Regions from separate parts of the Burkholderia sp. LMU1-1-1.1 genome, predicted to be linked through region 1. Evidence: predicted binding sites of a transcription regulator. Region 1 holds the regulator's gene; each other region holds the start of a gene.
What was found. Region 1 encodes FNR, which switches genes on or off when oxygen is low (the NO sensors DNR and NnrR bind a similar motif). Its sites were predicted from a motif close to TTGATNNNNATCAA; they were not measured.

Region 1 (10,607 bases):
CCGAGCGGCCCTTTTCGACCTTGGTCGACATGCGGGTGTAGCCGGCGCTGACGATCCAGCCGCGGGTGATCTCGCCGGTCACGCCCAGCTCGATGCCCTGGACGCGCTTCTTGCCGTTCTGGTAGTAGACGGCCGGGTTGGTCGGGTCGACTTCGATCTCGTTCTTGACGTCGGTGCGGTACAGCGCGGCCGACAGCGACAGCTTCTGCTTGAGCAGGTCCCATTTGCCGCCCAGCTCGTAGTTGGTGGTTTCCTGCGGATCGTAGTTGACGTTGCCGGCGTTGTTGGCGGCCGCGCTCAAGGTGAAGTTGGTGCCGCCCGGCGGCGATTTCGACGTCGCCACCAGACCGTAGACGCTGCTCTCAGGGGTGAGTTTGTACAGCGCCGACAGCTTGCCGTTGACCAGATTGTCGCTCTTCTTGAGCGAGGTCGGGATGCGGGTGCCGACCGGCAGCGGCTGCACCGCCGGCGGGGTCACCGCCGCCTGCAGCGCCACGGCGTTGTAGTCGGTGGTGTAGTGGTCGACGCGCACGCCGCCGTTCAGGATCCACTTGTCGCCGATCTTGATGGTGTCGAACACGTAGGCGCTCTGGGTGTCGGTGCTACCCACGCTTTGCGCGCCGTTGCGGGCGTAGGTCAGGTTGAACGACGTCGCCGGGTTCGGGTAGTAGATGCTGGTGATCGGCAGGCCGGTGCCGCCGGTCGCCGCCCAGGTGTAGTTGGTTTGCTTCTCGGTGGTGATCTCGATCCCGCCGACCAGCGTGTGCTTGAGCGCGCCGGTGGCGAATTCGCCGGTGGCGGTGGTCTGGTTGGTGAAGATCTTGTTGGTCTGGTCCTTGAACGTCGTGTTGGTGCGGCGCATCTGCCAGGTGGCCGGGTCGGCGCTCGGCAGCACCAGGTTGGCGGCGGTGGCCATGAACGAGGTCAGCAGGTAATCCTGCTCGGTCTTGCCGAAGCGGGTGGTGTTCTGCAGCTTGATGCCGTTGGCGAAGTCGTGCTCGAGGCGCACGGTGGCCATGTCGGCGGTGACGTCGTCGTGGTCGTAGTTGGAACCGTAGAAGTTGCGCGGATCGACGCGTGGCGCGCTGTTGAGCGGCGCCAGGCGGGCGCGCTCGGCGGCGATGACGGCCGGGGTGCCGGTGGTCGGCACCGGCGCGGTGTAGCCGGGCAGGCCGATGGTCAGCACGCCGCCGTCGGGGATGTTGTTCTGCTTGACGTGCAGGTAGTTCAGGTAGACGCGGGTCGGACCGTTCAGGCCGAACGCGACCGACGGCGCCACGGCCCAGCGCTTGTTCTCGACGACGTCGCGCGCGGCGTTGCCGGAATCCTGGCCCAGCACGTTGACGCGGAACGCGGTGCCGCTGTCGGCGTCGATCACCTGGTTGAGGTCGGCGGTGGCGCGTTTTTGCTTGCCGCTGCCGACGGTGACGGACCCGAGGTAGGCGTTTTCCTGCAGCGGCTGTTTGCTGACCAGGTTGATCGAACCGGTCGGCGAGCTGCGGCCGTTGTCGGTGCCGGCCGGGCCCTTGAGCACGTCGATCTGTTCGATGTTGAAGGTGTCGCGCGAGATCGAGCCGACGTCGCGCACGCCGTCGACGTAGATGCTGCCGGAGGCGTCGAAGCCGCGCATGAAGATGGCGTCGCCGGTGTTGGTGTTGCCGTTCTCGCCCAGGAAGAAGGCGCCGACGCCGGGGGTATTGCGCAGCGCTTCGGTCAGGGTGACGGCGCCTTGCTGTTCGATTAATTCTTTTTTGATGACGGTGATGGTCTGGGCGGTGTCGACCAGCTTCTCGGTGTACTTGACGGACGCGGCCCTGTCGGCCTTGATACCCTCGGCGGTGCCCTGCACTTTGACTTCGGCCAGCGTTTGCTGGGCGCCGGCGACCACGACCGGCTCGGCGGCGGCGTCGGCCGCGTGGGCGGCGACCGGCAGCAGCATCACGGCCAGCGCCGCGCTCATGTGTTGGTTGAAGCGCGATTGCGCGTGTTTGCGACTCTTGATCATTGCCATTCTTTCATCCAAATCTACGGGGAGGCCGGCGGTGCGAGGTGTTGCGGAAGTGTTGCCAACATGTGTCTGGTTGCCGGGGAATCTTTACTAATTTGTGAGAGTGTAACAATAAAATGCGTTATCGTAAATGCGAATTGTTATCAATACTATTCACATGATGGCAAAAGGCAACGAAATGGGTGGGGCGAAAGGCATGATCGGTGCGGGTTGCGCGGCGCGCGGTTGACGCATGCCACGGGGGGACATGCGGTTGTTGCACGCCGCAGGGACACTGGTTGGGTCGCGGGGACACGCGGTTCGTGCATATCGTGGAAATACGTAGGGCGGATTAGGCGGGACGCCGTAATCCGCCACTCGATGAGCGGTCGAGACGCATGCATGGCGGATTACGCTGCGCTAATCCGCCCTACGTGGTTCAGAGGGAAGCGTGGTTTGTTTTAGAAAAGAAGTTGGGTTCGTGTCATGGGGCTTGGCGCTCCAGCCAGGCGCGCGCTTCGGCCAGGGTTTGTTCGAGCTCGGCGCGGACGGCGTCGAAGCGTTGCGCCAGCTCCCCTTCGCGCTCTTCGCTGATGGCCGTCTCGGCGTCGATGGTGGCCTGGATCAGGCGCCGGGCGCCGAGCACGCCGACCGCGCCGCGCAGGCCGTGGAACAGCCGGGCGGCGTCGCGCGGGCGCCCTTCGCGCAGCGCCTGGTCGGCCTGCTCGACCGGCTCCATGCCGCTGTCGATGGCGCCGCGCACCATCTTGACCATCACCGCGCGGCCCTTGGCGTCGCGCCCCATCACGCGCATCAGGCTGTCGACGTTGAAGGCGCTGGCCTCGCCGGCCGGCGCCGGCGAGCTGACCAGCTTGACCGGCGCGTGGGCGGGCGATGGGGCGCCGGCCCGGACCGGCGCTGGCGCCGGCGCGCTGGCTTCGGCAGGCGCGGCGGGCATGGGCGCTGCCACGGGCGCCGGGGCGGCGGCGGGCGTCGGGGCCGGCTTCGCGGTCTTCCTCGGCAAATGCTTTTGCAGCACGGCCAGCATCTCCTCGACCTCGATCGGCTTGGGAATGAAATCGGTGATGCCGGCCTCGAGGCTGCGCTCGCGCTCCGATTCGAGCACGCCGGCCGTCATCGCGATGATGGGCAGGGTCAGCTTCAACTCCTGGCGCAGCAGGCGGGTGGCGGTGAAGCCGTCCATCACCGGCATCTGCATGTCCATCAGCACCAGGTCGTAGAGGCCGGGGTGCTCGCTCATGCGGTCGACCGCCTGCTGGCCGTTGTCGACGACATCGAGCGTGGCGCCGCCCAGCTCGAGGATGCCGCGCGCCACCGCCTGGTTGAGCAGGTTGTCCTCCACCAGCAGGAAATGCATGCCGCCCAGGCTGCCGTCGATGCCCTGGTCTGCCGCCGCCTGCACGCTGGCGTCGGCCTTGGTCACCAGCGCCTGGTGCAGCGCGTCGAACAGGTTGGAGCTGGTGATCGGCTTGACCAGCACCACGTCGGCCTCGGGCGCGTTGGAGATCTCCTCCATGCGGTCGCGGGCGAAGGCGTTGACCATCACCACGATCGGTTGCTTTTTGTCGGGCGCGGCCGCGCGGATGCCCTTGGCCGTGGCCAGCCCGTCCATGCCGGGCATGTGCCAGTCGGCCAGCACCACGTCGTAGGCCCGCTCCGTCTCCAGGCCGAGCCGGAAGCGCTCGAGCGCGGCCGCGCCGGAGTCGACCTCGTCGGCCTGCCAGCCCCAGGCCCGGATCAGCTTGGCGATCAGTTCGCGGCTGGTGCGGCTGTCGTCGGCCACCAGCAGGCGCAGCTCGCCCAGCGCCGGCTTGCGGCGCTCCTCGGGCCGCTCCGGCAACACGTCGAAGGGCAGGCTGAAGAAGAAGCTCGAGCCCTGCCCCGGCGTGCTGTGGACGGCGATCTGGCCGCCCATCAATTCGATCAGCCGCTTGGTGATGGCCAGGCCCAGGCCGGTGCCGCCGAAGCGCCGCGTGATGCTCTGGTCGCCCTGCGAGAAGGCGTTGAACAACTGCGCCAGCTGGTGCTCGGTCATGCCGATGCCGGTGTCGCGCACCTCGAAGCGCAGCAGCGCGCCGTGCTCGTCGCGCGCGTCCAGCTCGACGCCGACCACCACCTCGCCCTGCTCGGTGAACTTGATGGCGTTGCCGGCCAGGTTGACCAGGATTTGCTGCAGCCGCATCGAATCGCCGCGCAGCCGCTTGGGCACCGACGGTTCGACGCTGATGGCCAGCTCCAGTTCCTTGTCGCCGGCGTTCATCGTCATCATCGTCGCCAGCGAGTTCATGGTGTCGTCCAGGCTGAACTCGACCGGCGACAGCTCCATGTGGCGCGCCTCGATTTTCGAGAAGTCGAGCACGTCGTTGAGGATGCCCAGCAGCGACTGTCCGGACACCTTGACCATGTTCAGGTACTTGCGCTGCTGGGTGGTCAAGGTGGTGTTGCCCAGCAGGTAGGCCATGCCCAGCACCGCGTTCATCGGCGTGCGGATCTCGTGGCTCATGTTGGCCACGAACTCGCTCTTGGCGCGGTTGGCCGCCTCGGCGCGGTCGCGCTCCTTCTCCAGCTCCTGGGCGCGCGCCTCGACCTCGAGCTGCAGGCGGCGCCGCTCGGTGATGTCGGAGATGACGGCCAGCACCTTGGTGCCCTGGTCGGTGCGCACCGCGCTCAGGTTGATTTCGACCGGGAACTCGCTGCCGTCGCGGCGCAGGCCGAACAGCGTGGTGGCGCCGCCCATGCGCACCGGCTCGGCGCTGAGGCGGTCGGCGAAGAACTTGACGCGGTGCGCGGCGTGCTGTGCGCGCAGCGCCGCCGGCACCAGGGTCTCGAGCGGCTGGCCGAGGATGTCGTCGCGGGCGTAGCCGAAGCGCCGCTCGGCCTCGCGGTTGAAGGTTTCGATGCGGCCGTCGACGCCGACCACGACGATCGCGTTGGGGGCGAACTCGACCAGGCTTTGCAGGCGCGCGTCGGCCGCCAGCCGGTCGCGCATCAGGTTGTTGAAGGCGGCCGTCAGCTGGCCGACCTCGTCGTCGGCGCGCACCGGCAGCGGCGCGAAGTGGGTGGCGTCGCCGCGCATGGCGACGATGGCGTCGCGCAGCTTGATGAGCGGCGCCAGCAGCCGCAAGGTGAGCCAGCCGATCAGCAGCGCCGCCAGGATCGACGCCACCATGCTCCACACCAGCACGCGCGAGAGCACGCCGTCGAAGGGCTCGAAGGCCTCCTCCGCCGGCAGCGAGGCGGCCAGTATCCAGTCGACCGACTTGAGCGCCTTGTAGCTGTTGAGGGCGCGCTCGCCGTCGCCGTTGATGCTGTCGACGGTGCCCTCGAAGCCGTCGCGCAGCGCGCGCGTGGTGGCGGGGTTGGCGCCGGGCTGGCGCGGCTGCAGCAGGCGGCTGGCGTCCGGATGCAGCACGTAGACCGGATGGTCGCCGCGCGTGAGGGCGAAGAAGTAGCCGCTGTGGCCGATCTTGGCGGTGCGCAGGTGGCCCAGCACGTTGTCCTTGTACAGGCGCAGCACGCCGATGAGCACGCACACCACCTCGCCGTTGGCGTTGAGTACCGGCGCCACCATTTGCACGATCGGTTGCTTGTTGGACTTGCCGATCACCGGTTCGGCGATCAGCGGTTTGCGCGTGCGCATCACGGTGCGGAAGTAGGCGCGGTCGGAGGCGTCGATGCCGACCCGGCCGGGCTGGGCCGGGATGTCGGCGACCACCATGCCCTGCGGGCTGAGCACCAGCAGATCGTCGAACAGCGCCAGCACGGCGCGGTCCTGGTAGTAGGCGCGCAGCCGCTCGGTGGAGCCGGCCAGCTCGATCGGCTGATGGTGCGCCGACAAGGCGATGATGTCGAGCAGCATGCTCAGCTTGTCGTCGAGTTCCTCGGCGGTGCGGCCGATCAGCGCCGTTTGCTGGGTGAAAAGTACCTTGGTGAAATCCGCCTTCATGCGTTGCATCTGAACCACGGTCACCAGCGCGATCATCAGGATCGACGTGATGCTGGTCGCCAGCGCAACTTTAGCCTTGATGCCAAGTGGCTTCATTTCATCCTTGTCGGGCGGGTCGGACATGAGTTGGAGAACCACAGGCGGAGTTTATCGCGCCGCGCTTGGGAATTCTCCTATCAATGCCCGACCTTGGCAACAGTATTAACGCCGTGCGGCGGCGATGATCACGTCGGCGACTTTTTGCGGCTGCGACAGCATCGGCACGTGGCTCGCTTTCAGCGTGATAGTGGTGGCGTTGATTTTCTTCGCGAACGCTTGCTGCAAGGCCGGATCGATCATGCGGTCTTCCGAGGCGGCGATGTAGTAGTTCGCCTTGTTTCTCCAGGCCGCCACGGTGGTCTTGTCGGCGAAGGCCTTGGCGGCGATCGGGCCCTGGGTGGCGGCGATCAGCGCGGCGGTGGCCGGCGGCACGTCCTGGGCGAAGTTGGTGGCGACCGATTCGGCGGGCAGCCACAGGAAACCGCTGGCGTCGGCTTGCAAGGTGGGGACGCCCGGCGGCACGGCGTAGCCCTTGCCCAGTTCGCCGCTGGCCTGGCCTTCCGACGGTGCGAACGCGGCCACGTAGACCAGCGCCTTGACCTTGTCGCTGGTGCCCGCCTCGGTGATCACGGTGCCGCCCCACGAGTGGCCGACCAGCACCACTTTACCGGTTTGCGCGTCGATCACGCGCTGGGCGGCGGCGACGTCGTCCGCCAGCGAGGTCAGCGGGTTTTGCACGGCCACCACCTTCAAGCCCTTGGCTTGCAGCAGAGGGATGACTTTCTCCCAGCTGGAACCGTCGGCGAAGGCGCCGTGCACCAGCACCACGGTGGTGTCGGCGGCCGGCGTGGCGGCTTGGGCGGTCAGGACGGTGGCGGCCAGCAGGGCGGAGGCGATGATCGAGCGTTTCATGGTGATTCCTTTCGAGGTTGGTTGTTTGCGATTAAATAGTGTGCTACTTGCTTGAGTTGAACTATAGCGAACAATCGAATAGTGCGCAAGTTAAATTTGCGCGAATGTCGAAATATTTTGCGGGGAAGGCGCCGCCGGCGAAAAGTCGCTTGCAGCCAGCAAGTTCGCTGACGGGGCGAATACCTGATCGGCGCGCTGCGACATCGCCCACAACGGCGACTAATGGTCTACACTGGCGGCATGATAAGAGACCTTCCCTCACTGGTGCTGCCCGGCGCCACCATCGACATCCTCAAGGCAAGTTGCGCCAACTGCAGCATGCACCAGCTGTGTCTGCCGATGGGCTTGGGCAACGAAGACATGGACCGGCTCGACGAGATCATCGGCCGCCGCCGCAAGGTCGCGCGGGGCGCCACCTTGTTCCGCATCGGCGATCCGTTCGTGAACCTGTACGCGATCCGGCTCGGGCATTTCAAGACCTACCAAGTCAACCGCGAGGGCGCCGAGCAGATCACCGGTTTCCAGATGGCGGGCGAGCTGCTGGGCATGGACGCCATCAGCACCGACCTGCACCATTGCACCGCCGTCGCGCTGGAAGACAGCGAGGTGTGCGAGATTCCTTTCGGCAGCCTGCAACAGCTGCTGGCCGACATGCCGACCCTGCTGCGGCACTTCCACCGTATGATGAGCCAGGAGATCACGCGCGAGCAAAGCGTCATGCTCCTGCTGGGCAATATGCAGGCCACGCAGCGCTTCGCCGCCTTCCTGGTCAACCTGTCGTCGCGCTACGAGGCGCGCGGCTACTCGCCCAACACCTTCCAGCTGCGCATGTCTCGCGAAGAGATCGGCAACTACCTCGGCCTGACGATCGAAAGCATCAGCCGCCTGCTGTCGAAGTTCAAGAAGGAAGGCCTGCTGCGCGTGAGCAACCGCGAAATCGAACTGCTCGATCCGCCCATGCTCAAGGCCATCACGGCCGGCACCCAGACCTGCCATTAGCGGCGGAATGACCACGTGGATCCACGATTGCGGTCGGTTCCCCGGCCAAAATCAGCATCCAACCACGGGGTTATTCGGCACGCAGGGTGACGCTGCGCTGCGCCGGCCAGCTCCAGGCGCCGGCCAGGCGCCAGTCGCGTTTTTCGCCTTCCACCAGCACCACCCAGCGGCTGCGCTCGAGCATCGGCAGATTGATCTGGAAGGCGCCGAATTCATCCGGCCGCACCACCAGCTGGATATCCTTGGCCGGCAACGTGGCATGCGACAGGCGCACGAACAATCGTTCCGTCTTGCCGTGGTCGTCGCTATCGCGGCGCAGCTGGCCGGCCAGGATGCCTTGCGTGGCGTCGTAACCGATCGACAGCGACAACCCCAGCGCGCTGGCCACGCGGTCGCGCCGCAAGTCCTGGTTGATGGCCTTGCCCTGCTTGTAGTAGTCGCCCACCACCAGCGCGTCCTGCCGCGTGAAGGCGAGGTAGCCGGTGTAGACGCCGGCGACGATGACGATCGCCGGTCCGGCCATCAGCAGCCACGGCCAGCGCTGCCTCCACCACGGCGTCACCGTGGCATGCGATATCGATACGGTCATGGCGTTCTCCTTAGCGCGGTACGATGAATACCGCGTCCTCCTTCACATGCAGCGACGGGTCGTCGACCGACGTCAGCTCGACGGCGATCTTGTTCGAGCCCGGATGGGCGGCGCCGTGCGCCGTGCGCAGCCGGATCGGATGCGCCTTGGTTTCGGTGGCCTCGACCCGCACCAGCTCCGGCGTCACCTGCGACAAGGTGGCGATACCGCTGACACGGATGCGGTAGGTCTGCGCCCGCTCGGAGGTGTTCATGATCTGCAGCCGGTAGACGTTTTCGATCATGCCGTCCTCGACCTCGCGGCCCATGGCGCCACGGTCGCGGATCACGTCCAGCTTGAGCGGCACCCGCAGGTACAGCGCGGTGCCGACGGCGGCCACGATCAACGCCAGGATGGCGGCGTAGATCTGCACGCGCGGACGCAGCGTGCGCCGGCGGATCTGCGTCGGCGTGTAGTGCATGGTCATGGCGCGCTCGGTGCTGTAGCGGATCAGGCCGCGCGGCAGGCCGATCTTGTCCATGACGCCGTTGCAGGCGTCGACGCAGGCGGCGCAGCCTATGCATTCGTATTGCAGGCCGTTGCGGATGTCGATGCCGGTCGGACACACCTGCACGCACATCGAGCAGTCGATGCAGTCGCCGCCCTTGCCGGCCGCTTTCTTCGACAGCGGCATGCGCGGCTCGCCCCGCTCGCCCGAATAGGTGATGATCAGCGTGTCGCGGTCGAACATCGAGCTCTGGAAGCGGGCGTACGGGCACATGTACTTGCACACCTGCTCGCGCATCCAGCCGGCGTTGCCGTAGGTGGCGAAGCTGTAGAACACCACCCAGAACCATTCCCACGGGCCGAAGTTCAACGTCAGCACCTCTTCGGCCAGCAATTTGATCGGCGTGAAATAGCCGACGAAGGTGAAGCCGGTCCACAGCGCCACCGCGCCCCAGGCCAGGTGCTTGGCGCTCTTTTTCGCGAATTTGGCGGCCGACGGCGGCTGGCGGTCGAGCGCCATGCGCGCGCTGCGCTTGCCTTCGATCTTGCGCTCTATCCACAGGAAGATTTCGGTGTACACCGTTTGCGGACAGGCGAAGCCGCACCAGACGCGCCCCGCCACCGCCGTCGCCAGGAACAGCAGATAGGCGCAGATGATCAGCAGCGCGGCCAGGTAGATGAAATCCTGCGGCCACAACACCAGGCCGAAGATGTAGAACTTGCGCGCGCCCAGGTCGAACAACAGGGCCTGGCGGCCGTTCCATTGCAGCCACGGCGTGCAATAGAACGCCAGTTGCGTCAGCCAGACGAACAGCCAGCGCAGCCGGGCATAGCGGCCCGAGGCCTCGCGCGGGTAGATCTCCTCCCGCGCGGCGTACATGTGGACGACTTGTGATTCGGGTGCGCTCATAGTGTTCGACGCTTATTCCGACGCGGCCGTGGCGGCGACCGCGGGGACGGCCGGAGCGGTTGGCGCGGGCGACGATTCCGGCGCGTTGACGTCGTTCGACAAGCTCCAGACATACGCCGCCAGCACGTGCACCTTGGCGTCGCCGAGGAAGTCCTCGAACGCCGGCATGGTGGCGTTGCGGCCCTTGCGGATGGTTTCCATCACGGTCTCGGCGCTGCCGCCGAACAGCCAGATCTTGTCGGTCAGGTTGGGCGCGCCGAGCGTCTGGTTGCCGGTGCCGCCGGCGCTGTGGCAGGCCATGCAGGCGCCGAACTTGCCCTTGCCGAACACCGCCTTGATCGGATCGGCGGTCGAGCCGGACAGGCTGAGCACGTAGTGGGCGACGTTTTCCACATCCTTGTCGGAGCCGAGCGCGGCGCCCATCGGCGGCATCACGCCCATGCGTCCGCGCAGGATCGATTCCTTGATGGTTTCCGGCGCGCCGCCGAACAGCCAGTCCTTGTCGGTCAGGTTGGGAAAGCCCTTGTTGCCGCGCGCGTCCGAACCGTGGCACTGCGCGCAGTAGGTCAGGAACAGGCGCTGGCCGATGGCGTGCGCCTTCGGATCGGCGGCGACCTTTTTGAGGTCCTGCTTCTGGTATTGCGCGAACAGCGGACCGTACTCCGATTCCGCCTGCTTCAGCTCGGCCTGGTACTGGCCGGACGATTTCCAGCCCAGC
Region 2 (10,607 bases), on a different contig from region 1:
CTCCAGCTCGCGCTCGAACAGGTTGCGGGCGCGCACGTAGTCGCCGAGATGCATGGCCTCCATGCCCAGGTGGAAGAAGTGGAACGGCGGGTAAGGCTCGAGCCGCGCCAGCCGCTCGCGCACCGCCGCCGCCTCGGCCGGACGCTGCAGCGACTCCAGCGTCTGCGCCAGGTTCGACAGGTAGATGGTGTTGTTGGGCGCGTACCGCAGCGCGTGGCGCAGCGTCTGCTCGGCCTGCATCTGGTCGCCGTGGTTCTGGTAGATGACGGCCAGCGTGTTGTAGGCGTTCATGAAGGCCGGGTCCGCCTGGACGGCTTGCCGCGCGGCCCAGTAGGCGTCGTCGATGCTGCCGGCCGACAGCAGTTCGGCGGCGCGGTTGTTGAGGTACATGGCGACGATGGTCGGTTCCTCGAGCAGGCGGGCGGTTTCGCGCGCCTTGGGCGGGATCGGGATGAAGTCGACCGTCAGCGCGTTCGCGTTGTTGACCTGGTAGCCGTCGAGGTAGGAGGTGCGCTTCTTGCCGAGCACCAGGTTGACGTGGTTGGCGGCGAAGTACAGGTTGCCCGAGCGGCTCCAGCTTTCGTCCATCTGGATTTGCTGGAACTGGACCGTGAAGTTGAGCTCGCGCGCCAGCGCGGCCGTCATGATCACCAGCGATAGGCAGTTGCCGGCGCGCGCGTCGAAGGTTTCGGCGGCGTTGCGCGTCATGGCCGAGTCGTATTCGAGCTTGAGCTGGTCGCGCGTGTAGAGCGCGTCGAACAGCGCGCGGCGCGCGTCCTGGCCGACGCCGTGCCGGCCGAGGTCGTGCTTGAGGTAGTCGCGCATGCGGTCGTTCAGGGCGAAGATGGCGTTGGTGTCGATCGGCGCGGCGGGGGCCTTGAACAGCTGGTCGTGGAATAGTTCGGATGCGGGCGCGCGTTGCGCCGGCGATTGGGTGGCGCAGCCGCCGACAAGGAGCGCGGCGGCGCACCAGAGCATGGCCCATGGCTTCATGACATGTCTCCCTTTGCTGCGGAGCACAAGGCCGGCGCCGCACCAGGCAGCGGACTCTGGGTTCCGCTTGGGGAAAGTATCTGCCGCTAATCCGGTGCTGTCAACGGGTATCCATGTTGCGTCGCGGGCGGCGCGGTGGCGGATTACGCCGCGCTAATCCGCCCTACGTGTCTCCGCGTTAACGCGCAAGACAGCGGCCGCCGGGAACGGCCGGCGGAGCATGGGGCACGCTGAGACACGTAGGGCGGATTAGGCGGCACGCCGTAATCCGCCATGAGCCGCCAGCGGCCCCGAATCACCCCAGCGGCCGCACATCGACCGGCTGCCCCTGGCCGTCGAAGCGCAGCGCGACCGACACCGCTTCGATGCCGATGCTGGCCAGCGCGTCGCGCAGGTCGTCGACCTCCACTTCGAGGTCGGCGGTGATGTCGAGCGGCTTGTCGCACGTGGCCAGCACGTCGGCGCCGGCAGACAATTGCACGCGCAGCAGCATTTCATCATCGACATCGGTCGGCGCGATGATGGCGCTGACCCGCTCCGGCGCGTGCGATCCCAGCGCCTGGTTGAGCTCGGACAGGATGCGCAGCATGTCGTACTCGGCCTGCCCCTGCGCGCGGGCGCCGAAGAACAGGTCCTGGTACAGGAAGTTGAGCGTAAGCGCGGGATCGGCGCCACGGCCGCGTCCCAGGCAGCGCGCCACCAGCGCGCCGTACTGCTCGGTCCATTTCTGGTAGCGCTCGGCGCGCTTGGCGAAGTAGGCGTCGGCCGCCTTCTCGCCGGCCGGCACCTTGTAGAAGGCGTCGTCGGCGCGCTTGAGCGCGAAGCCGAGCAGGAAGCGCAATTCGACGGCGCTGTCGTCCGGGCCGAAGCCGGCCGGCGTCCAGCCGGCCGCCATGCTGCGCTCGAGCGCCGGCGCGGCGGCGATTTTCTTCTCCGTCAGCGACTGCGCCGCCTCGCGCACCATGCTGTGCAGCTGGCCGTAGCTGACCCGTTCGAACTCGGTCAGGTCGTAGGCGTGGCTGACCAGCACCACCTTGGCCTTGGGGCTTTCCAGCCCGGCGTCGTTGAAGCTGGCGAGCAGCGCGTCGTAGGCGTCGCCGTCCTGGAAGTCGGCCGCCGGGTCGAGCCCGCCCTGGCTGTGCACGAACACCGGAATGGCGAAGGCGTCGATCTCCATCTCGGGCGCGCCCTCGCGCCGCAGCAGCAGGCTGGCGGCGCCTTCCTCGACGGCGTTGCGCAGGTAGCGGTAGCCGTCGACCGATTCGTCGCGCGCCAGCTCGATGGCGCCGTACAGCACCTCGTCCTTGCCCTGGTTGAGCAGCTTGCGCAGCAGGCGCTGGAAGTCGAGCGCCTTTTGCGCCAGTTCGGCGCGGGTGCTGTCGGCCACGATGTCGTTGTTGAATTCACCGTCCGACAGGTCCAGCGCGAGCGCGCACAGTTCGGTGGTTTGCTGCTCGTCCTTGAGTTCCGGCGAGCTGGCGGATTTGCGCGGTACGGGGCGCTTGTTCTTAGGCATGTAGGTGTGTCTTATCGTTCGTGGTGGAAGGCTTCGTGCAGTTCGTCGAGCAGGTCGGCGGTTTCGTCCTCGCTCAGGCCGAGGTGCTGGCAGGCCAGCGCGCCGCCTTTTTCCCATTCATACGACATGGGGCGGCCGTGGAAGCGTTCGATGCCCTTTTCGGCCAGCAGCGACAGCGCCACCAGCGAGCGCACGGCGTCGTCGGTGGCCGGGTCGTCGAGCACGCGGTAGTCGTGGTGCAGCAGGATGGCCCAGGAAACGTCCGGCGACAGCCCCCAGTTGCGCGCCAGCAGGCAGCCGATGGCGGCGTGGTTGGTGCTGTAGCGCTGGTCCTCGACGGCGGTGAACGGCAGCGCGGCCTCGTCGCAGGCGTCGGCGTAGGTGTCGGCGTAGTCGGTGAAGCGGTTCATCAGCAGCGGCACGCCGATGTCGCAGAACAGGCCGAAGGTGTGGGCGATGTCCGGCGGGGCGATGCGCAGCTTGCGCGAGGTGAACACCAGCGCCTGGGCGCGGCGCGCCGACACTTCCCAGAACGCGTTCAGGTCCGCTTCCTTGCCTTCGATGGCCTGGCGCGCGAGTAGCCCGGTGAGCAGCGCGGCGCACTGGTCGACGCCGAGGAAGTTGATGCCTTGTTCGACCGATTTGGCCTTGCGCGCGGCGCCGAAGAACGGCGAGTTGGCCAGCTTGAGTAGCGCGCCGGACATGCCGACGTCGTTGCCGATGATGCGGGCGATGCGGCGCGGCGACGGGTCGGACTGGGCCAGCTCGCGCTGCAGGTCGACGAGCAGGCTGGGCCTCGGAGGAATCCGGATGGAGCGCATCAGCGCTTCTTCCACCGCGTTTTCTACTGGCATGGCTGGGGCTGCAACTGTCGTCATGTTGGTCTTCAGGGGTAAAGGCGGCGCGCGGCCGGGATGGGCCGGCGCGGGCGAATGTTGATGGCATGCATATGCAACATTATCGCCGCAAGCGCGGGCCGGTTGCGCGAATTTCTCCCAATTTTGTTGCTTCAGGGCTAGACGGGCCTTAAATTTGTCGCTAATTTCCGCCCGCGACACAAATTTAATGATGCTTTGATAACGATTCGATAGCCCGTCCGTGGTCGCGCGGTCCAGTCTGGCATTTACAATATCGGCATGACCAATGTTATCGCAGGGATCAATTTTGCCGCGCCGTCGCACGAGGTGGCGCGCCGGCTCATCGGAGTGACGGTGCTGGTCGACGGCGTCGGCGGGCGCATCGTCGAGACCGAGGCCTACGACCGCGAGGAGCCGGCCTCGCACTGCTACATCGGCCAGACGCCGCGCAATTTCTCGATGTTCGGCCCCCCCGGGCGCAGCTATGTGTACCGCTCGCACGGGCTGCACTGGTGCCTCAATTTCGTCTGCCGCGAGGAGGGCCACGGCGCCGGCGTGCTGATCCGCGCGCTCGAACCGGTGGCGGGGCTGGACCTGATGCGCGAGCGGCGCGGCATGGACGACGAGCGCCTGCTGTGCGCCGGACCGGGGCGGCTGTGCCAAGCGCTGGGCGTGACGCGCGCGCACAATAACCTGCCGCTCGACGCGCCGCCATTCACGCTGCTGCCGCCCGATCACGCGTTGCCGGCGAGTGAGCCGATCATCGTGTTAGCCGGCCCGCGCATCGGCATTTCCAAAGCGATGGAGCTGCCGTGGCGCTTCGGCGTGGCCGGCTCGCGCTTTCTGAGCAAACCCATGCGCGCCTGAGACGGGACCGGCGGCCGCCGCCGGCGGCTCGACCTTGAACACCGACACCGCCTGCGACAGGTGCACCGCCTGGTCCTGCAGGCTCTCGGCGGCGGCGGCGGCCTGCTCGACCAGCGCCGCGTTCTGCTGCGTCACGTCGTCCATCTGCCCGACCGCCTGGTTCACCTCGGCGATGCCCAGCGCCTGCTCGGCGCTGGCGTCGCTGATGCGGGCGATGATGTCGTTGACCTCGCGCACCGAGTCGACGATGTCGCCCATGCGCTCGCCGGCCTGGTGCACCGAGGCGCTGCCGCTGTCGATGGTGGCCACCGAGGCCGCGATCAGGGTTTTGATCTCCTTGGCCGCCGCCGCCGAGCGCTGCGCCAGGGTGCGCACCTCGGACGCCACCACCGCGAAGCCGCGCCCCTGCTCGCCGGCGCGCGCCGCCTCGACGGCCGCGTTCAAGGCCAGGATGTTGGTCTGGAACGAGATGCCGTCGATGACGCCGATGATGTCGACGATCTGGCGCGAGCTGGCGCGGATCGACGTCATCGTCTGCACCGCCTGCTGCACGGCGGCGCCGCCGCGCTGCGCCATGTCGGTGGCGCTGGCCGCCAGCTTGCAGGCCTGTTGGGCGTTGGCGGCGTTCTGCTGCACCGCCAGGGTCAGGCTGTCCATCGCGCTGGCGGTCTGCTCGAGCGAGCTGGCCTGCATTTCGGTGCGGGTCGACAGGTCGAGGTTGCCGCTGGCGATCTCGTGGGCGGCGGTGTCGATCGAGCGCACCGCCGTCAGGATCGTGCTCAAGGTCTGCGTCAGGTTGGTCATGGTTTGATCGAGCATGCGCGCGGTGTCGGCGATTTCATCGCTGCCGTCGTTGCGCCGGCCGGCGCCGAGGCGGCCCGCCGCCAGCGCCACGACCACGTCGGCGATGCCGCGGATGTCGCGCAGCATGGCGCCGCGCACGGCCATCGTCACGCCCAGCGACAGCGCGATCGACAGCAGCACGATGACGGCCATGGTGGTGGTGAGGGCGGCGAAGTCGCCGGTCGCGCGGGCGTACGCCTGTTCGCTCAGCTGTTTTTGCAGCGCCGACAATTTCGCCAGCTGGTCGTTGAGCTGCAGGAATTGCGTCTCGGCCTTGGCCATCGAGTTGGTGGCGATGCTCTGGTCCATCTGCGCCAGGTCCATCGTTTCGAGCACGGCCTTGCGGTAGGCCGCCAGCGCCTGCAGCGATTGTTCGACGAGCTTGCGCTCGGCCTCGCTGACGCCGGCCTCGGCGGCCAGCCGGCGCAGCCCGGCCTCGACGCCGGCGTGGCGCGCCTTGATCTGCTTGCCCAGCGCGTCGAGCCGCGACTGCGCGAAGCTGCCGTTGACCCAGGCCAGCAACTGGTAGATGTGGGCGTGCGCGTAGCGCGCCTCGCCGGAGACGTCGGCGGCCGCCTCGAGGCGCTCGGCGCGCACCCGCACCAGGTTCTCCATCGAGGTGTTCTGGCGCACCATGCCGTAGTAGCCGGCAGCGGCGGTGACGATCAGCAGCACCAGCACCAGGCCGGGCGCGAGCAGCAGTTTGGGACCTATACGTAATTTCTTCAACATCATGCTCTCCGGCTCCGGTGCGGGCTTGGTGCGCAAGCGGCGCGTTGCGTCGACTGTTCACATCGACCGTGTCGAACGCGTTGTTGCCGCGTCGTTATTGCTTCTTGTAGATGCCCGCTTCCAGCACGACGTCGCCGACGCGCAGGATATAGGTGGTCTTCGGCTCGATCTTGCCGGTGGTCGGATTCTTGTACTGGTAGTCGACCCAGCCGCTGCCCTTCTTGGCGGCCAGCTCGATGATCTCGCGGCGGTATTTCTTGCCGCTGGCGTCGGGCACGTCGGTCAGGTCCTTGCCGACGATGGACGGGTTGATCGGATGGGCCAGCACGATGCCGGTGTTGATGTCGCGCATGTCGACGTACAGCGACCCTTGCACGTAGTCGGGATCCTTGGCGCCGATCTTTTTCATCATCGCTTCCTTGCCGTTGGCCTTCATGAAGGCGGCGCCTTTTTCGGCCATGGCGATGGCGTCCTTCTCGGTCGGTTCGGCGGCGTGGGCGGCGTTGTTGGCGCACAGCGTGAACAGGGCGGTCGCGGCGATGGCGGCCGGAGCGAAATGCAGTTTCATGGCGGTTCCTTGTCAGGTGGGGGGGATTGCTCGGATAAAGTTTACGCCGGCGACGGTGACCGGGATTGCGCTGCCGCAAGGTGTGGCCGTATGGCAATTCCAACCGTGGTTTTATTGCTGCTTGCGCCAAGTCTCTAAATATTTCCGAGCGTCACTTGATTTTCGGCAATTCCAACGGGCCGTCGGCGGCCTAGCATGCAGTTTCCGCCACCTCACAAAGCGATAGGAAACCGCCATGACCACCAACCTGAATCCGTCCGGGACCCCCAGCGCCGCGCAGGCGCCGAAGTTCAAACCCTTCATCCGCCAGACCATCGCCAATTCGCGCCAGTGGGAATGGATACCGCCCGATTTGCAGGAGGCGGTGCAGGTGGTGTCGCATGTGCTGCCGTTCCGCACCAACGAATATGTGCTCGACCACCTGATCGACTGGAACAACATCCCCGACGATCCGATCTACCGTCTGGTGTTCCCGCACAAGGACATGTTGCAGGCCGATGACTACGCCCAGCTGCGCGAGCTGGTGCTGGGCCACGCCAACCCGCCGGCGATGGCCGAACTGGTGCGCAAGATCCGCATGCGCATGAACCCGCACCCGGCCGGGCAGATGACGCACAACGTGCCGCGTGTGAACGACGCGCCGGTCAAGGGCCTGCAGCACAAATACAAGGAGACGGTGCTGTTCTTCCCCAGCGCCGGCCAGACCTGCCACGCCTATTGCACCTTCTGCTTCCGCTGGCCGCAGTTCGTCGGCATGGACGACATGAAGTTCGACGCCCGCGAGTCGCACGAGCTGGCGGCCTACCTGAAGCTGCATCCGGAGGTGACCGACGTGCTGATCACCGGCGGCGATCCGTTGATCATGAACACCCGCTCGCTCGAGGCCTACATCGAGCCGCTGCTGGTGCCGGAGCTGGCGCATATCCAGAACATCCGCATCGGCACCAAGTCGGTGGCGTACTGGCCGCAGCGCTTCGTGACCGACCGCGACGCCGACGATTTGCTGCGCCTGTTCGAGCGCGTGGTCGCCAGCGGCAAGAACATGGCCATCATGGGCCACTACAATCACGCGGTGGAGCTGCGCCCGGAGATCGCCCAGCGCGCCGTCAAGCGCATCGTCGGCACCGGCGCCACCCTGCGCATGCAAGGCCCGCTGATCCGCCATATCAACGAGGACCCGAAAAGCTGGGCCGAGCTGTGGCAGACCGGCGTGCGCCTGGGCGCGATTCCCTACTATATGTTCGTCGAGCGCGACACCGGCCCGCGCGAGTATTTCGAGCTGCCGCTGGCGCGCGCGCACGAGATCTTCCAGGAGGCCTACCAGATGGTGTCGGGCCTGGCGCGCACCGTGCGCGGGCCGTCGATGAGCGCCTTCCCCGGCAAGGTCGTGATCGACGGCGTGGCCACCATCGGCGGCGAGAAGGTGTTCGCGCTGCAGTTCCTGCAGGCCCGCAATCCGAACTGGGTACGCCGGCCGTTCTACGCCAAGTACGATCCGAACGCGACCTGGATGGACCATCTGAAACCGGCCTTCGGCAAGGAGAAGTTCTTCTTCGAGGAGGAGGGCGGCAGCCGCAGCGAGTACGGCATCGAGACGCCCGGCCACCGCAAGGTGATCCCGCTGATCTCGGCGCGGCAGGAGGCCGCCGCCGCCGCGGTGGCCGCCGGTTGCAGCGCACCCAACGCCGCGTAGGTGACGCCATGCTGATCGGGGAACGGACGCGGGAGGACATGGTGCGCATGCCACCACCGCCGACCCGCAATGCGGCCACAGGGATCGGCCCCCGTAAGGGTGCCGATCCCGCGGCTCCGGTTTGCGGGTCGGGGGCGCCGGCGCCGAAGCTGTCGGGCACCGCCGTGTTCCTGCTGGTGTTCCTGCCGTTCGCGCTGGGGCACTATCTGTCGAGCCTGATGCGCACCGTCAACGCCACCCTGGCGCCGCAGCTGGTGACGTCGCTGGCGCTGACGCCGGGCCAACTGGGACTGCTCACCAGCGCCTTCTTCTTCTCGTTCGCGCTGGTCCAGCTGCCGGTCGGCATCGCGCTCGATCGCTGGGGCCCGGCCAAGGTCCAGCTGCCGATGCTGATCGTGGCGGCGCTGGGCGCGCTGGCCTTCTCCGGCGGCCACACCTTCGCCGAACTGCTGGTGGCGCGCGCCCTCATCGGCCTGGGCGTGGGCGGCTGCTTCATGTCGGCGGTGAAGGCGATCTCGACCTGGATCGCGCCATCGCGCATGCCCTCGGTGCAAGGCTACCTGATCGCCGTCGGCGGCCTGGGGGCGGCGTCGGCCACCTTGCCGGTGCGCCTGGCCTTGCACTACACGGACTGGCGCGGCCTGTTCGTCGGGCTGGCCGTGGCCGCCGTCACCACCGGCCTGCTGATCCGCATGCTGGCGCCGACGCAGCCGCTCTCTACCGCGCGGCGCGGACCAGTACTGGCGGCGATGGCGGAGGTGTACCGCCATCCGGCTTTCCGCGAGGCGGCCATGCTGGTGCTGATCCCGCATACGGTGTTCTTCGGCATGCAGGGGCTGTGGATCAGTCGCTGGCTGACCGACGTGGCGCGTTTTTCGGACGAGGCGGTCGGTTATCTGCTGTACCTGGGCATGGCGGCTATCATCTTTGGAGCCATCGCGGTGGGCATGATCACCGAGTGGGCCGGCCGGCGCGGGGTGCCGCCGATCAGCGTGGCGGCGGCCGGCGTGGCGCTGTTCATCCTGGTGCAGCTGGGCTTTGTATGCAACTGGTCGCCTAGCTACCAGACCTTGTCGGTGCTGTTCACGCTGGTGGGCACGGTGACCGGCATCGAGTACGCGATCGTCGCGCAGAACCTGCCCGGCACCTTGACGGGACGGGCGGCCACCTGCCTGAACCTGCTGATATTCCTGGGCGCGTTCGCGGTGCAGGCCGGCTTCGGCATGGTTGTCGGCTGCTGGCGGCCCAATCTGATGCAGCAATATCCGGCCCAGGCCTACCAGGTCGGCTTCGCGGTGCTGGTGTTGTTGCAGTTGCCCGGATTGGGATGGTTCGTGTGGCGGCGCTGGAGAAGGCAGGCGGCTTCCGGTAGAATGGATCTCCATTCCGGCAACCCGGCGACCAGCCCTCAATGACGCGATGACCAAACTTCAACAGGCCCAAAACGGAAACAGCGCGGACAACGCGTTCACCTCCCTGCCGCGCAGCTGGCAGGATTGGATCAAGGAGAATCTGGCGCGCGCATGCAGCCCGCTGGATATGGCGAACAGCATGGCCCGCTCGGGCCAGTACAGCATGGCCGCGGCCAGCGCCGCCATCGACGAAGCCCTGCGCATGCGGGCCCGGGCCGATGGCGGCGCCGAGCCCGAGGCGCAGCGGAGCGTATTCGTGGCGCCGCAGCAGATGCCCTTTATCGACATCGAACGCAATCGCGTGGCCGCGCCGGACCGCGAGGTGGAGCTGCTGTTCGTGCTCAAACAGCCACAGGTGATCTTGCTCGGCAATGTGCTCAGCATGGAGGAGTGCGACGCCATCGTCGCCCACTGCGGCACGCGCTACACCCGCTCGACGGTGACCGGCGAGGCCGACGGCGCCAGCGTGGTGCACGAGGGCCGCACCAGCGAGATGGCCTTCATCCAGCGCGGCGAGGCCGAGGTGGCCGAGCGCATCGAACGGCGCCTGGCGGCGCTGGCGCACTGGCCGGCCGAGTGCGGCGAGCCGTTCCAGCTGCAGAAGTACAACAGCACGCAGGAGTACCGGCCGCACTTCGACTGGCTCGACCCGGACAGCAGCGGCCACCAGAGCCACCTGCAGCGCGGTGGCCAGCGCCTGGCCACGTTCATTTTGTACCTGAGCGACGTGGAGCAGGGCGGCGGCACCGTCTTCCCCGGCATCGGCCTGGAGGTGTACCCGAAAAAGGGCAACGCGCTGTGGTTCCTCAACACCGACGCCAACCACCAGCCGGACCGCCAGACGCTGCACGGCGGCGCGCCGGTGGTCAGCGGCACCAAGATCATCGCCAACAAATGGTTGAGACAGGGACGCTACGGTTAGAATGTCGCAGACATCTTAACCAAGGAACTGTATGAGACTTGTGCGTTATGGCCGTCCCGGCAAAGAGAAACCAGGCTTGATCGATGACGAAGGCAAGCTGCGCGACCTGTCCGGCGTGATCGCCGACATCGGCGCCGAGCAGCTGTCGCCGAAGGCGCTGCGCAAGCTGGAGAAAATCCCGCAGGCGTCGCTGCCGCTGGTGCG
Region 3 (10,607 bases), on a different contig from region 1:
GCGGCGGCCAACCTCGCGCCCGGCCTGCTCGGCCCCTATGTCTGCACGGGGCAACTCGGCATGCCGCGCGTGAGCGGCGGCGCGCTCACCGTCGGCCGGCCGTTCCCGCTGGCGTCGCTGTTCAACCAGCTCAATTCCCGTTTCGACCAGTACACCGGCGCGCTGTGCTCCTATGCCACCGCGCCGCCCGACACCAATATCCGGCAGTACGCGTTCGGCGGCGCCGGCAGCGGCACGCCGTGGATGAGCGTGGCCCCCGCCGGGCAGGTGGCGCAGGCGACGACCGCCGGCGGCAAGCTGTGGACCGTCGCCGATCCCCTGCCGCAGCCGGCCGGCACCACCGGCCCGATGTACGGACCGCTGTGGACCTACGCCAGGGCCGTGCCGTACTCCTCCTATGTGGCGGGCGCCGCCGAGCCGGCCGCCGGCTACACCGCGTTCGCCACCACCGCCTGGAGCACGCTGTACGGGCCGGGGGCGCCCGCCGCCGCCGCGTCGTACCCGGCCGGGAGCGCCACGCCCTACAGGGCCACCAGCGGCACCAACTTCCTGGCGCCGCCCCAGGCGCACAGGGGCGTGGCGGGGCGCCGCGTGCTGAATGTGGCCCTGCTGGCCTGTCCGGTGTCCGCCGGCGCGCTGTCGACGGCCACGGTGCTCGGCGTCGGCAAGTTTCTGATGACGGTGCCGGCCACCGCCACCAGCGTCCATGCGGAGTTCGGCGGACTGGTGGCCGAGCAATCGTTGGGCGGCGCGGTGGAGCTCTATCCATGAGGGGCGCCGGCGCCCGCTCGCATGCCGGCGCCGTGACCGCCGAGTTCGCGATCGTGATCACCATTTTCCTGGCCATCGTTTGCGGCGTGGTTGAACTGGCGCGCGTGTTGTACCTATTTAATACGCTGCAGGTGGTGACGCAGCGGGCGGCGGCGGCGGCGGCGAACGCCGACTTCAGCGACGCGGCCGCCATGGCCGGTGTGCGCCAGCGGGCCATCTTCCGCGGTTCCGCCGGCACGCTGTCCATCGGCGCGCCGGTCACGGACAACCACATCCGCATCGACTACCTGTCGCTGGCGGACGCCGGCGGCACCGCCATCACCGAGATCCCGGCAGCGTCGTTGCCGGCGTGCCCGGCCAACAACCGCGTCAACTGCATGCAGGATCCGTACGGTCCGAGTTGCATCCGGATGGTGCGGGCGCGGATCTGCGACCCGGCCGACACCGCCCAATGCGTCAGGGTCGCGTATCAGCCACTGTTTTCCTTCATCGCCATACCGCTTAGCCTGCCGAGGGCGCCGGCCATCAACACGGTAGAGACACTGGGGGCGCCGCCGGGGCAGGCGCCGTGCCCGTGAGCGGCGGCCGGGGCTGGTCCGCCCGGATCTTGAACCAGATCGAATACATCGCCGGCAGGAACACCAGGGTCAGTATCGTTCCGGCGAAGGTGCCGCCGATCAGGGTGTAGGCCAGGGTGCCCCAGAACACCGAATGGGTCAGCGGGATGAAGGCCAGGATCGCCGCCAGCGCGGTCAGCACCACCGGCCGGGCGCGCTGCACGGTGGCTTCGACCACCGCCTCGAACGGCGCCAGCCCGGCCTGTTCGTTATGGTGGATCTGGCCGATCAGGATCAGGGTGTTGCGCATCAGGATGCCCGACAGCGCGATCAGTCCGACCAGCGCGTTGATGCCGAACGGCTGGGCGAACAGCAGCAGGGTCGGCACCACGCCGATCAGGCCCAGCGGGCTGGTCAGGAAGACCATGACCATCGCCGACATCGATCGCACCTGGAAGATCAGGATCAGCAGCGTGATGGCCAGCATGATGGGGAACAGCGGCAGCATCGCTTGCATCGCCTTGCCCGATTCCTCGATGGCGCCGGCCTCGTCGATGCGGTAGCCGGCCGGCAGCTTGGCCATCAGCGGCCGCAGCTGCGCCGTCATGGCGACCGACACGTCGTTCGGTTGCAAGCCCTCGGCGATGTCGCCGCGCACCGTGATGGTCGGCATGCGGTCGCGCCGGCGCATGATCGGTTCCTCGCCGCGCACGTCGACCTCGCCCACCTGCGACAGCGGGATGCGCTGGCCGTTGGCGCCGGTCAGCGTGAAGTCGGCGATCCGCGCCGGATCGAGCCGCAATTCGCCGGCCGAGCGGGCCACCACCTGCACGGTGCGGATGTCCTCGCGCACGGCCGTCAGCGGCACGCCGCTGAGCAGGAACTGCAGTTGTTGCGCCACCGCGCTGGAGGTCAGCCCGACCGCCTGCAGGCGGTCCTGCTGCAACGTGAAATGCAGCGACGGCGTGCGCGTGCCCCAGTCCTGGTTCACGGTACGCATCATCGGGCTGGCGCTCATGGCCAGCTGGACGTCGGCGGCGATCGCGCGCAGCTTGTCCGGGTCCGGTCCGCTGACGCGGTAGGCGACCGGGAACGGCGAATACGGACCGAACACGAGCTGGGTGACGCGCACCCGCGCCTCGGGCGCCATGCCGTCGGCGATCGCCTGGCGCAGGCGGTGCTTGAGTGCCTCGCGCTGTTCCTGGTTGTCGGTGCGCACGACGATTTTGGCGAACGACGGGTCGGGCAGTTCCGGTCCCATCGCCAGATAGAAGCGCGGCGCGCCCTGGCCGATGTAGGCGGTGACGATCTTGGCCTCCGGCTGCTTCGATAGCCAGGCCTCGACCTTGGCGGTGCTGGCGCTGGTCTCGGCGATCGACGTGCCGTACGGCATTTGCACCTCGACCAGCACCTCGGGACGGTCGGAGATCGGGAAGAACTGCTTCTTGACCACGGCCATGCCCAGCACCGACAGCACGAACAGGCCCACCACCGCGCCGGCGACCAGCCATTTGCGGGCGATGACGCGCCCGAGCACCCGGCGGAAGCGGTTGTAGCGCGGCGTGTCGTACAGCGCGTCGTGGCCGCCCTCGACCTGTTTGAGCTCGGGCAGCATCTTGACGCCGAGGTAGGGCGTGAACACCACGGCCACCACCCACGAGGCGATCAGCGCGATGCCGACGATCCAGAACATATTGCTGGTGTATTCGCCGGCGGTGGAGCGGGCGAAGCCGTTGGGCATGAAGCCGACCGCCGTCACCAGGGTGCCCGAGAGCATGGGCGCGGCGGTGTGGCTCCACGCGTAGGCCGAGGCGGCGACGCGGCTGTAGCCTTCCTCCATCTTGACCACCATCATTTCGATGGCGATGATGGCGTCGTCGACCAGCAGGCCGAGGCCCAGGATCAGCGAGCCGAGCGTGATGCGGTCGAAGTTCTTGCCGGTCGCGGCCATGACGACGAACACCACCGTCAGGGTCAGCGGCACGGCGGCCGCGACCACGATGCCGACGCGCCAGCCCATGCTGACGAAGCACACCACCATCACCACCAGCAGCGCGACGAAGAACTTGACCATGAATTCATCGACCGCCGAGCTGATGTTGACGGCCTGGTCGGTGACCTTGGTCAGCGCCATGCCCAGCGGCATGTCGGCGTTGATGGCGCCGACTTCCTTGTCGAGCGCCTTGCCCAGGTCGAGGCCGTTCCAGCCGTCGCGCATGATGATGCCCAGCAGCAGGGCAGGTTCGCCGCCGTTGCGGATCATGAACGTGGCCGGGTCCTCGTAGCCGCGCTTGACGGTGGCGATGTCGGACAGTTTCAGCGTGCGGCCCTGGGCCACGACCGGCGTGTCGCGGATCTTTTGCAATTCGTCGAAGGCGCCGTCGAGGCGCAGGAACACCGACGGGCCCCTGGTTTCGACCGAGCCGGCCGGCGTCAGCACGTTCTGGGCGTTGAGCGCGGCGAACACCTCCTGCGGGGCGATGCCCAGCGTCGCCAGGCGCTCGTGCGAGAACTCGACGAAGATGCGCTCCGGCTGCTCGCCGACGATGTTGACTTTTTTGACGCCCGGCACGTGCAGCAGCCGCTGGCGCAGCGTCTCGGCGTCGCGCACCAGCAGGCGCTGCGCTTCGCCCTTGGCCTTGAGCGCGAACAGCGCGAAGGTGACGTCGGCGTATTCGTCGTTGACCATCGGCCCGATCACGCCGGCCGGCAGGTTGGCGGCCTCGTCGCCGACCTTCTTGCGCGCCTGGTAGAACTGCTCCGGCACCTCGGCCGGCGGGGTGGTGTCGAGCAGGGTCAAGGTGGTGAACGCCAAGCCGGGCCGGGTGTAGGTCTCGGAACGGTCGTACCAGCGCAGTTCCTGCAGGCGTTTTTCCAGCTTCTCGGCGACCTGGTCCTGCATCTCGCGCGCGGTGGCGCCCGGCCAGGCGGTGATCACGGTCATCACCTTGACGGTGAAGGCCGGGTCTTCCGCCCGCCCCAGTTTAAAGAACGAGACGATGCCGGCCAGGGTGATCAGGCAAATCAGAAAGAGGGTGACGGAGCGCTCGCGCACGGCGAGCGCCGACAGGTTGAATCGGCCTTCGCTCATTGCTTCGCTCCTGTGGCGGGCTGGGCCGCCAGCCGCACTTGTTCGCCGTCGCGCAGCAGATGCGTGCCCAGCGCCACGACGCGGTCGCCTTGTTTGAGCTCGCCCGCGACACGGGCGTTGTCGTCGCCGATGCGCTGGACCGTGACCGGCCGCCAGGCCACCTTGGCCGGCGTGCCCTGGATGACCCACACGCCGGTGCCCTTGCCGGCGTTGTACAGGGCGCCGATCGGCACCGACCAGCCGGCCTGCGCCGGCGCGGGGCCGTCGGCGATCCGGACCGCGACCGTGGTGCCCAGCGGCGCGTCGGCCAGCCCGCCCTCGAGCACGTAACGCGCCTCGAAGGTGCGGGTCTGGCGGTCGGCGGCGTTGGACAGCTGGCGCAACCTGGCCGGGACGGTGGTGCTTTCCTTGCCGAACAGTGTGGCCTCGCCGGCCGAGCCCAGCGCGGGGCGCAAGGTTTCCGGCAGTTGGATGACGGCTTCGCGCCGCCCCGCGTGCGCCACGCGCACGACCACCTGGCCGGCCGCGACCACCTGGCCCGGCTCGACCAGCGTTTCCATGACGACGCCGTCGGCGTCGGCCAGCAGTTGGCCGTAGCGGCTGGCGTTGCCGGCGACCTCGGCCTGGGCTTCGGCGGCGTTGAGCTGGGCCTTGGCGGCGTCGGCCGCCGCCTTGACCTGGTCGTAGGCCGACGCCGAGATGGCGCCGGTGCCGCGCAGGTCGCGGTAGCGCGCCTCCTCGTCGGCCGCCTGGCGGGCGCGGGCGCGGGCGGCGACGACGGCCTCCCGTTGGGCGCTGGCGGCCAGTTGCAGATCGGCCGGATCGATGCGCATCAGCGTCTGGCCGCGCTTGACGCTCTGGCCGGCGTCGACCAGGCGTTCGAGCACCTTGCCGGAGACGCGGAAGCCGAGGTCGCTCTGGACCCGGGCCGCGACGGTGCCGCTGAAGGTGCGCGAGGTGGCAGCGCCGGCGCCCTCGACGGTGGCGGCGCGCACCAGCGGCGCGCCGGTGCGTGGATCGGGGGGCGCTTTGTCGCCGCAGGCAGCGAGCGCGAGCGGAAGGACGGCAAAGACCGAGGAAAGAGCGTAGCGGTGGCCGAGCATGGGAATCCCGTGGAGAACTGAACAGGATCCTATTTTGTGACTAGTGACTAAATTTGTCAATGGTCACATCCAATACGACGGTTTTTAGGGGGAGAGGCTGCGCAGCACCAGACTGGAAAGCAGGGCCGGCGCTTCGGCGGTGTGGTCGAGGCCGTGCTGTAACAGCAGCGGATTGAGATACGGGCGCATCACCAGATGGATCGCCGCCGCCGCCTCGTCGAGCGGGGTCTTGCGTTCGAAATCCTCGCTCTCGCGGCCCTGGCGCAGCACGTCCCGCAGCATCGCCTGGATACGATTGTCGTAGGCGCGCGTCGTCGGCCAGCGTTCGGTCGCGGCCGAGGCCGCGATATCCCACAGCTTGCGATCCTCGAAGAACAGGCGCAGGCTCGATTCGACGGCGGTCTTGAACAGACGCCGCAGCTTCTCGGGCGGGCTGTCGGTGCCCTCGACGGCGGCCCTGATATCGTTTTCGATCTCGCCCAGGCAGTTGGCGCAGATCTGCTCGCCGATGGCCTGCTTCGATTCGAAGAACTTGTAGATATAAGCCTTGGAAAAGCCGATGGATTTGGCGAGGTCGGAGACGGCGGTTTTTTCGTAGCCGTACAGACGGAAATGTTCGGTCGCGGCGGCGACGATCTGGTCGCGCACGTCGTGATCGGCGGGGCCTCGCGCGGAAGCCGAAGGGGTGCTGGGTTTGGTCATGTGGTTTAGCTTACTCGGTGTATCGAGATTGTACAACGAGTGACCATTTAGTGATATAGTCACAAAATCGTCACTCTACATGGAAATCCCCATGCCGCTCAAACGCTTTCTCCTGATACTCGTCGCCGCCGGTGCGGCGGGTTGCGCCGTCGGACCGGATTACAGCCGGCCCGCCACCCCCTTGCCCGAGCGATATCTTGGGCAAGCCGCCGTCGAGCAGCGCCAGGCCACCGCCAGCGCCGACCTGATCGCGTGGTGGGACGGCTTCGGCGATGCGCAACTGACGCGCTACGTCACGCTGGCGCTGGCGCAGAACCTGGACCTTGCGCAGGCGGCGGCCCGCGTGGCGCAGGCGCGGGCGGGTCTGGGCGCGGCGACCGCCGCGTTGCTGCCGTCGGGCACCGTCGGCGCGCAAGGGGCGCGGGCCTACCAGTCGGTGGAGACGCCGTTGGGGCAGGTGTTGAATTCGCAACCAGGCTTCGATCGCTACGGCAACTCCTACGAGGCCAATCTGAACGCGGGCTGGGAACTGGACGCCTTCGGCGGCCTGCGCCGGGGACGCGAGGCGGCGCTGGCCGATTATCAGGCCTCGGAGGCCGGCGCCGCCGCCACCCGGCTGGCGGTGGCGGCGCAGACCGCCGACATCTATATAGGCATCCGTGGCCTGCAGGCCCGCCTCGATATCGCGCGCGGGCAGGTGAGGACGCAGCAGGAGCTGCTGTCGACGCTCAATCTGTTATATGGCAAGGGTCTGGCGGCCGAACTCCAGGTGCGGCAGGTCGAGGGCGCGCTGGCCCAGGTGCGGGCCTCGGTGCCGGTGCTCGAAGCGGGGTTGGACACGGCCATGAACGCGCTGGACGTGATGCTGGGCACGGCGCCCGGCACGCACCGGGAGGAGCTGGCGCAGGCCGGCGCCGGGTCGGGCACACCAGCGGCCACACCGGTGGCGATACCGGCGGCCCCGCGCATCGCGGCCACCGGATCGCCGGGCGACCTGTTGCGCCGCCGGCCCGATCTGATCGTGGCCGAGCGCCGCCTGGCGGCGTCGAACGCGCGCATCGGCGTGGCCATCGCCGAGTACTATCCGAAGTTCTCGTTGACCGGACTGGTGGGCAGCGCCACGTCGGTGTCCGGCGGCAACCTGTTCTCCAGCGGCGCCAGCCAGGCGGCGGGCGTGCTGGGCTTGCGCTGGCGCTTGTTCGACTTCGGCCGCATCAACGCCCAGATCGACCTGGCCAAGGGGCAGGAGGCGGAGTCCCTGGCCGCCTACCGCCTGGCCGTGCTGCGCGCCACCGAGGAGGTGGAAAACGTCTTCTCGGCGCTGGTCAAGCGCGAGGAACAGGCCGGCGTGCTGGCGCAGGGCGTGGAATCGCTCGCCAGGGCCAGGGGCGCCTCGTTCGCGGCGTATCAGAAAGGGGTCGTCAGCCTGATCGAGGTGCTGCAAGCCGACGAGAACCTGCTGCGCGCCACCGATATGCGGGCCCAGGCGCAAACCGAGTCCGCCCGCGCGGCGGTGGCCGCCTTCAAGGCGCTCGGCGGCGGCTGGCAGGCGGGGCCATCCGAAGCGGTGGCGAGCAGGTAAGCCGCCTGGCTCCCGATTCCGCAAGTCCTTGATCTGGATCATATCCTTACCGGGCTGGCGCCAACCATAATCACCGCACCGCCGGCCGTGGGCCGGGCGCCGACGATGGAGGTGATATGGAAACAAAGGCTTGGAGCGCCGACATGGCGCTGGGCATTCCGCTGTTCGACGAGGCACACGAGGCCATGGCCGAGCAGGTCGTGCAGTTGCTGGACGGCCCCGACGAGCAGGTCGAGGCCGGCATGACGCGCCTGACCGAGGCGCTCGAGGACGATTTCCGCCTGGAGGAGTCGTTGATGGAGGCGATCGACTATCCGGCGATTTGCTCGCACCGCGAACAGCACGCCCGGGTGCTCGCCGCGCTGCACCGCCTGGCGCCGGGCGACGTCGCCGCCGCGCGCCACGCCGCCAGCCTGATCCTGCCATGGTTCGAGATGCACCTGGCCACCGCCGATACGGCGCTGGCCATCGCCTTGCAGATGGCGGGGCGCGCCACGCCGCAATAGCCCGTCTGTTCAACCTTGTGATTATTGTTAGCCCGCGGAGAGTGTTGCGTTCAAATCAAGGCAGAATTGTCCCCTGAGTTTTTCTCGTCGTCGGCTATCGATAAGAAAGTGGGACATGGAAACAATCCACCCTCGCACACAAGCAACGGGACGTTGGGCCGCGACGGCGCTGCTGACGCTGATGGCCGCGCTGGCCATGGGCGCGCCCGCCGCCGTCGCCGCCCAGGGCTATACCGCGATCCCGAACGGGGAAACTTATCTCGATAGCGCCGGCGTGCCGATCCAGGCGCACGGCGGCTTCACGGTCAAGCACGAAGGCATGTATTACTGGGTGGGCGAGGACAAGACGCACAACCGGGCGTCGTTCCGCGGCGTGGCCTTGTACAAATCCGCCGACTTGAAGAATTGGCAGCTGGTCGGATCCATCCTGACGCCGGAGACCTTGGACGTCTACGGCAACAAGGTGCTCGCGCACTGCAAGATCGAGCGGCCCAAGATCCTGTTCAACCAGGCCACCGGCAAGTTCGTCCTGTGGGGACATTGGGAAACCTATGACGGTTACGGCCCGTCGCGGGTGGTCGTGGCGACGGCCAGCAACATCGAGGGACCTTACGTGGTCACCGCCAAGGGCCATTTCCGGCCGGGCGAGGGCAACAGCGAGGGTGTCGGCTATCACGTCGGCATTCCGACACCCGACTACGGCGCCACGCCGGACGCGTCGGGCAACTATCCGACCTTCCTTCCCAAGCCCGCCTATCCGCCCCAGGTGGCGAGCGGCGCGGCCTCCAACGAACTGCTCAACTTCGGCTACGACACGACGTTGAAGGCGGTGGCGGTGGTGCTGGACGCCGAAGGGTACGCCACCGGCACGCGCTCCGCCGTCAATACCGTGCAGTACAACATCGGCGCGACGCCGTCGACCACGCTGGCGGCGCCGGTGATCGCGCCGTTCGCCGGCGCGGGCACGCAAGTTGTCGTCAACGCCAACAAGCTGGACAACGCCTACATCACCAGCCCGACCGCCGGCGCGAGCATCTATTACACGGTCGACGGCGGCACGCCCGTTCCCGGCGCGGCCGGCACGACCTTGTACGCGGATGGCGCCGCGATCAAGCTGGACGGCAACAAGACCGTCAAGGCGATCGCCGTTCGCGGCGGAGCGCAGAGCACTGTGGCGACGGTCAACTACGCGCTGGCACCCGCCGGTTTCACGGCGCCCATCTATCCGCCCGTGATTTCCGTCCCGGGTGGCAACTACGCCGACGCCATCGCGGCGGTCAAAATTTACGCCACCAGCAGCGGCACCACCACCTACTTCACGGCGGACGGCAAGGACCCGGACCCGCCGGTCAAAGGCGGGAACATGGGCTTCGGCTCGCGCGATTTCTCGGTCTTCCTCGATCCCGCGACCGGCAAGGCTTATCTGGTCACCGCGCAGGACCATGTCTATCTACGCGTGTGGCAGTTGAGCGCCGACTTCACCGACGTCGTGCCGTCGACGCAGTACGCGATGTTCATCAACCAGGCGCGCGAGGCGCCGGCGCTGGTGCGGCATGGCGATTACATCTACATGCTCACGTCGAAGCAGTCGGGCTGGTATCCGAACCAGCTGCTGTACACGCGCACGCTGGACATCGCCAATCCCGGCGGCTGGGAGGCGCAGCGTCCGATCGGCGACAACACCGGCTTCCATAGCCAGCCGACGCAGATCATCAACACCAGCAAGACCGCCACGCCCGAGTATGTGTATCTTGGCGACCGCTGGAACCCGGCGCTGCTGGGCGGTTCGACCTACGTGTGGCTGCCGTTGAGCCTGGAGGCGGACGGCGGCATGCGCTTCGCCTGGACGCCCCGGCTCTACATCGACGACGCCACCGGCAAGGCCAGCGGCGTACCGGACCGGCTGGTGTCGCTCAACAAGCCGGTCACCGCCACCGCCAACGTCGCCTCGAGCGCGACGGCGCGCCGCACGGCGGACCAGGCCAACGACGGCATCATCGACCAGGCCGCCCACTTTTATCAGCCGACCGGCGTGCCGTTCTTCTGGCAGGTCGATCTGCGGCAGGAGGTCGACCTGGCGCGCATCGATCTGTCGTTGCGGTCGGTGGGCGGCTCGGACGCGGCGCACCGCTACAAGGTCTCGGGCAGCCACGACGGCGCGACCTGGACCCAGCTGTTCGACAATTCGGCCAACAGCCGGGTGGGTTTCCAGAGCCATCCGCTGAGCGGCACCTACCGCCACGTGCGGATCGACGTCAGCCAGGTCTGGGACATGGTGCACAACCAGGGCGCGAG

Region 2: a site for FNR is predicted at 6,532-6,545, ahead of MRBLMU1_RS30655 (KamA family radical SAM protein). Genes of this name have one in related genera too.
Region 3: a site for FNR is predicted at 7,835-7,848, ahead of MRBLMU1_RS20875 (bacteriohemerythrin). Genes of this name have one in related genera too.

What each region holds. Positions count from the first base shown of each region.
Region 1 covers NZ_JBEGHG010000045.1:396,311-406,917, reverse strand. The annotation lists gene MRBLMU1_RS25225 (catecholate siderophore receptor Fiu) at 1-2,011, opposite strand, end outside; gene MRBLMU1_RS25220 (response regulator) at 2,472-6,050, opposite strand; gene MRBLMU1_RS25215 (alpha/beta fold hydrolase) at 6,156-6,905, opposite strand; gene fnr (fumarate/nitrate reduction transcriptional regulator Fnr) at 7,146-7,904, shown strand; gene MRBLMU1_RS25205 (FixH family protein) at 7,975-8,493, opposite strand; gene ccoG (cytochrome c oxidase accessory protein CcoG) at 8,504-9,889, opposite strand; gene ccoP (cytochrome-c oxidase, cbb3-type subunit III) at 9,902-10,607, opposite strand, start outside.
Region 2 covers NZ_JBEGHG010000078.1:223,147-233,753, forward strand. The annotation lists gene MRBLMU1_RS30625 (tetratricopeptide repeat protein) at 1-993, opposite strand, end outside; gene MRBLMU1_RS30630 (hypothetical protein) at 1,289-2,509, opposite strand; gene MRBLMU1_RS30635 (HDOD domain-containing protein) at 2,521-3,387, opposite strand; gene MRBLMU1_RS30640 (DNA-3-methyladenine glycosylase) at 3,646-4,233, shown strand; gene MRBLMU1_RS30645 (methyl-accepting chemotaxis protein) at 4,135-5,808, opposite strand; gene MRBLMU1_RS30650 (cache domain-containing protein) at 5,903-6,376, opposite strand; gene MRBLMU1_RS30655 (KamA family radical SAM protein) at 6,612-8,069, shown strand; gene MRBLMU1_RS30660 (MFS transporter) at 8,078-9,484, shown strand; gene MRBLMU1_RS30665 (2OG-Fe(II) oxygenase) at 9,489-10,403, shown strand; gene MRBLMU1_RS30670 (fumarylacetoacetate hydrolase family protein) at 10,435-10,607, shown strand, end outside.
Region 3 covers NZ_JBEGHG010000024.1:2,392-12,998, reverse strand. The annotation lists gene MRBLMU1_RS20905 (pilus assembly protein TadG-related protein) at 1-771, shown strand, start outside; gene MRBLMU1_RS20900 (TadE family protein) at 768-1,349, shown strand; gene MRBLMU1_RS20895 (efflux RND transporter permease subunit) at 1,297-4,419, opposite strand; gene MRBLMU1_RS20890 (efflux RND transporter periplasmic adaptor subunit) at 4,416-5,522, opposite strand; gene MRBLMU1_RS20885 (TetR/AcrR family transcriptional regulator) at 5,607-6,224, opposite strand; gene MRBLMU1_RS20880 (TolC family protein) at 6,316-7,806, shown strand; gene MRBLMU1_RS20875 (bacteriohemerythrin) at 7,923-8,312, shown strand; gene MRBLMU1_RS20870 (FN3 associated domain-containing protein) at 8,428-10,607, shown strand, end outside.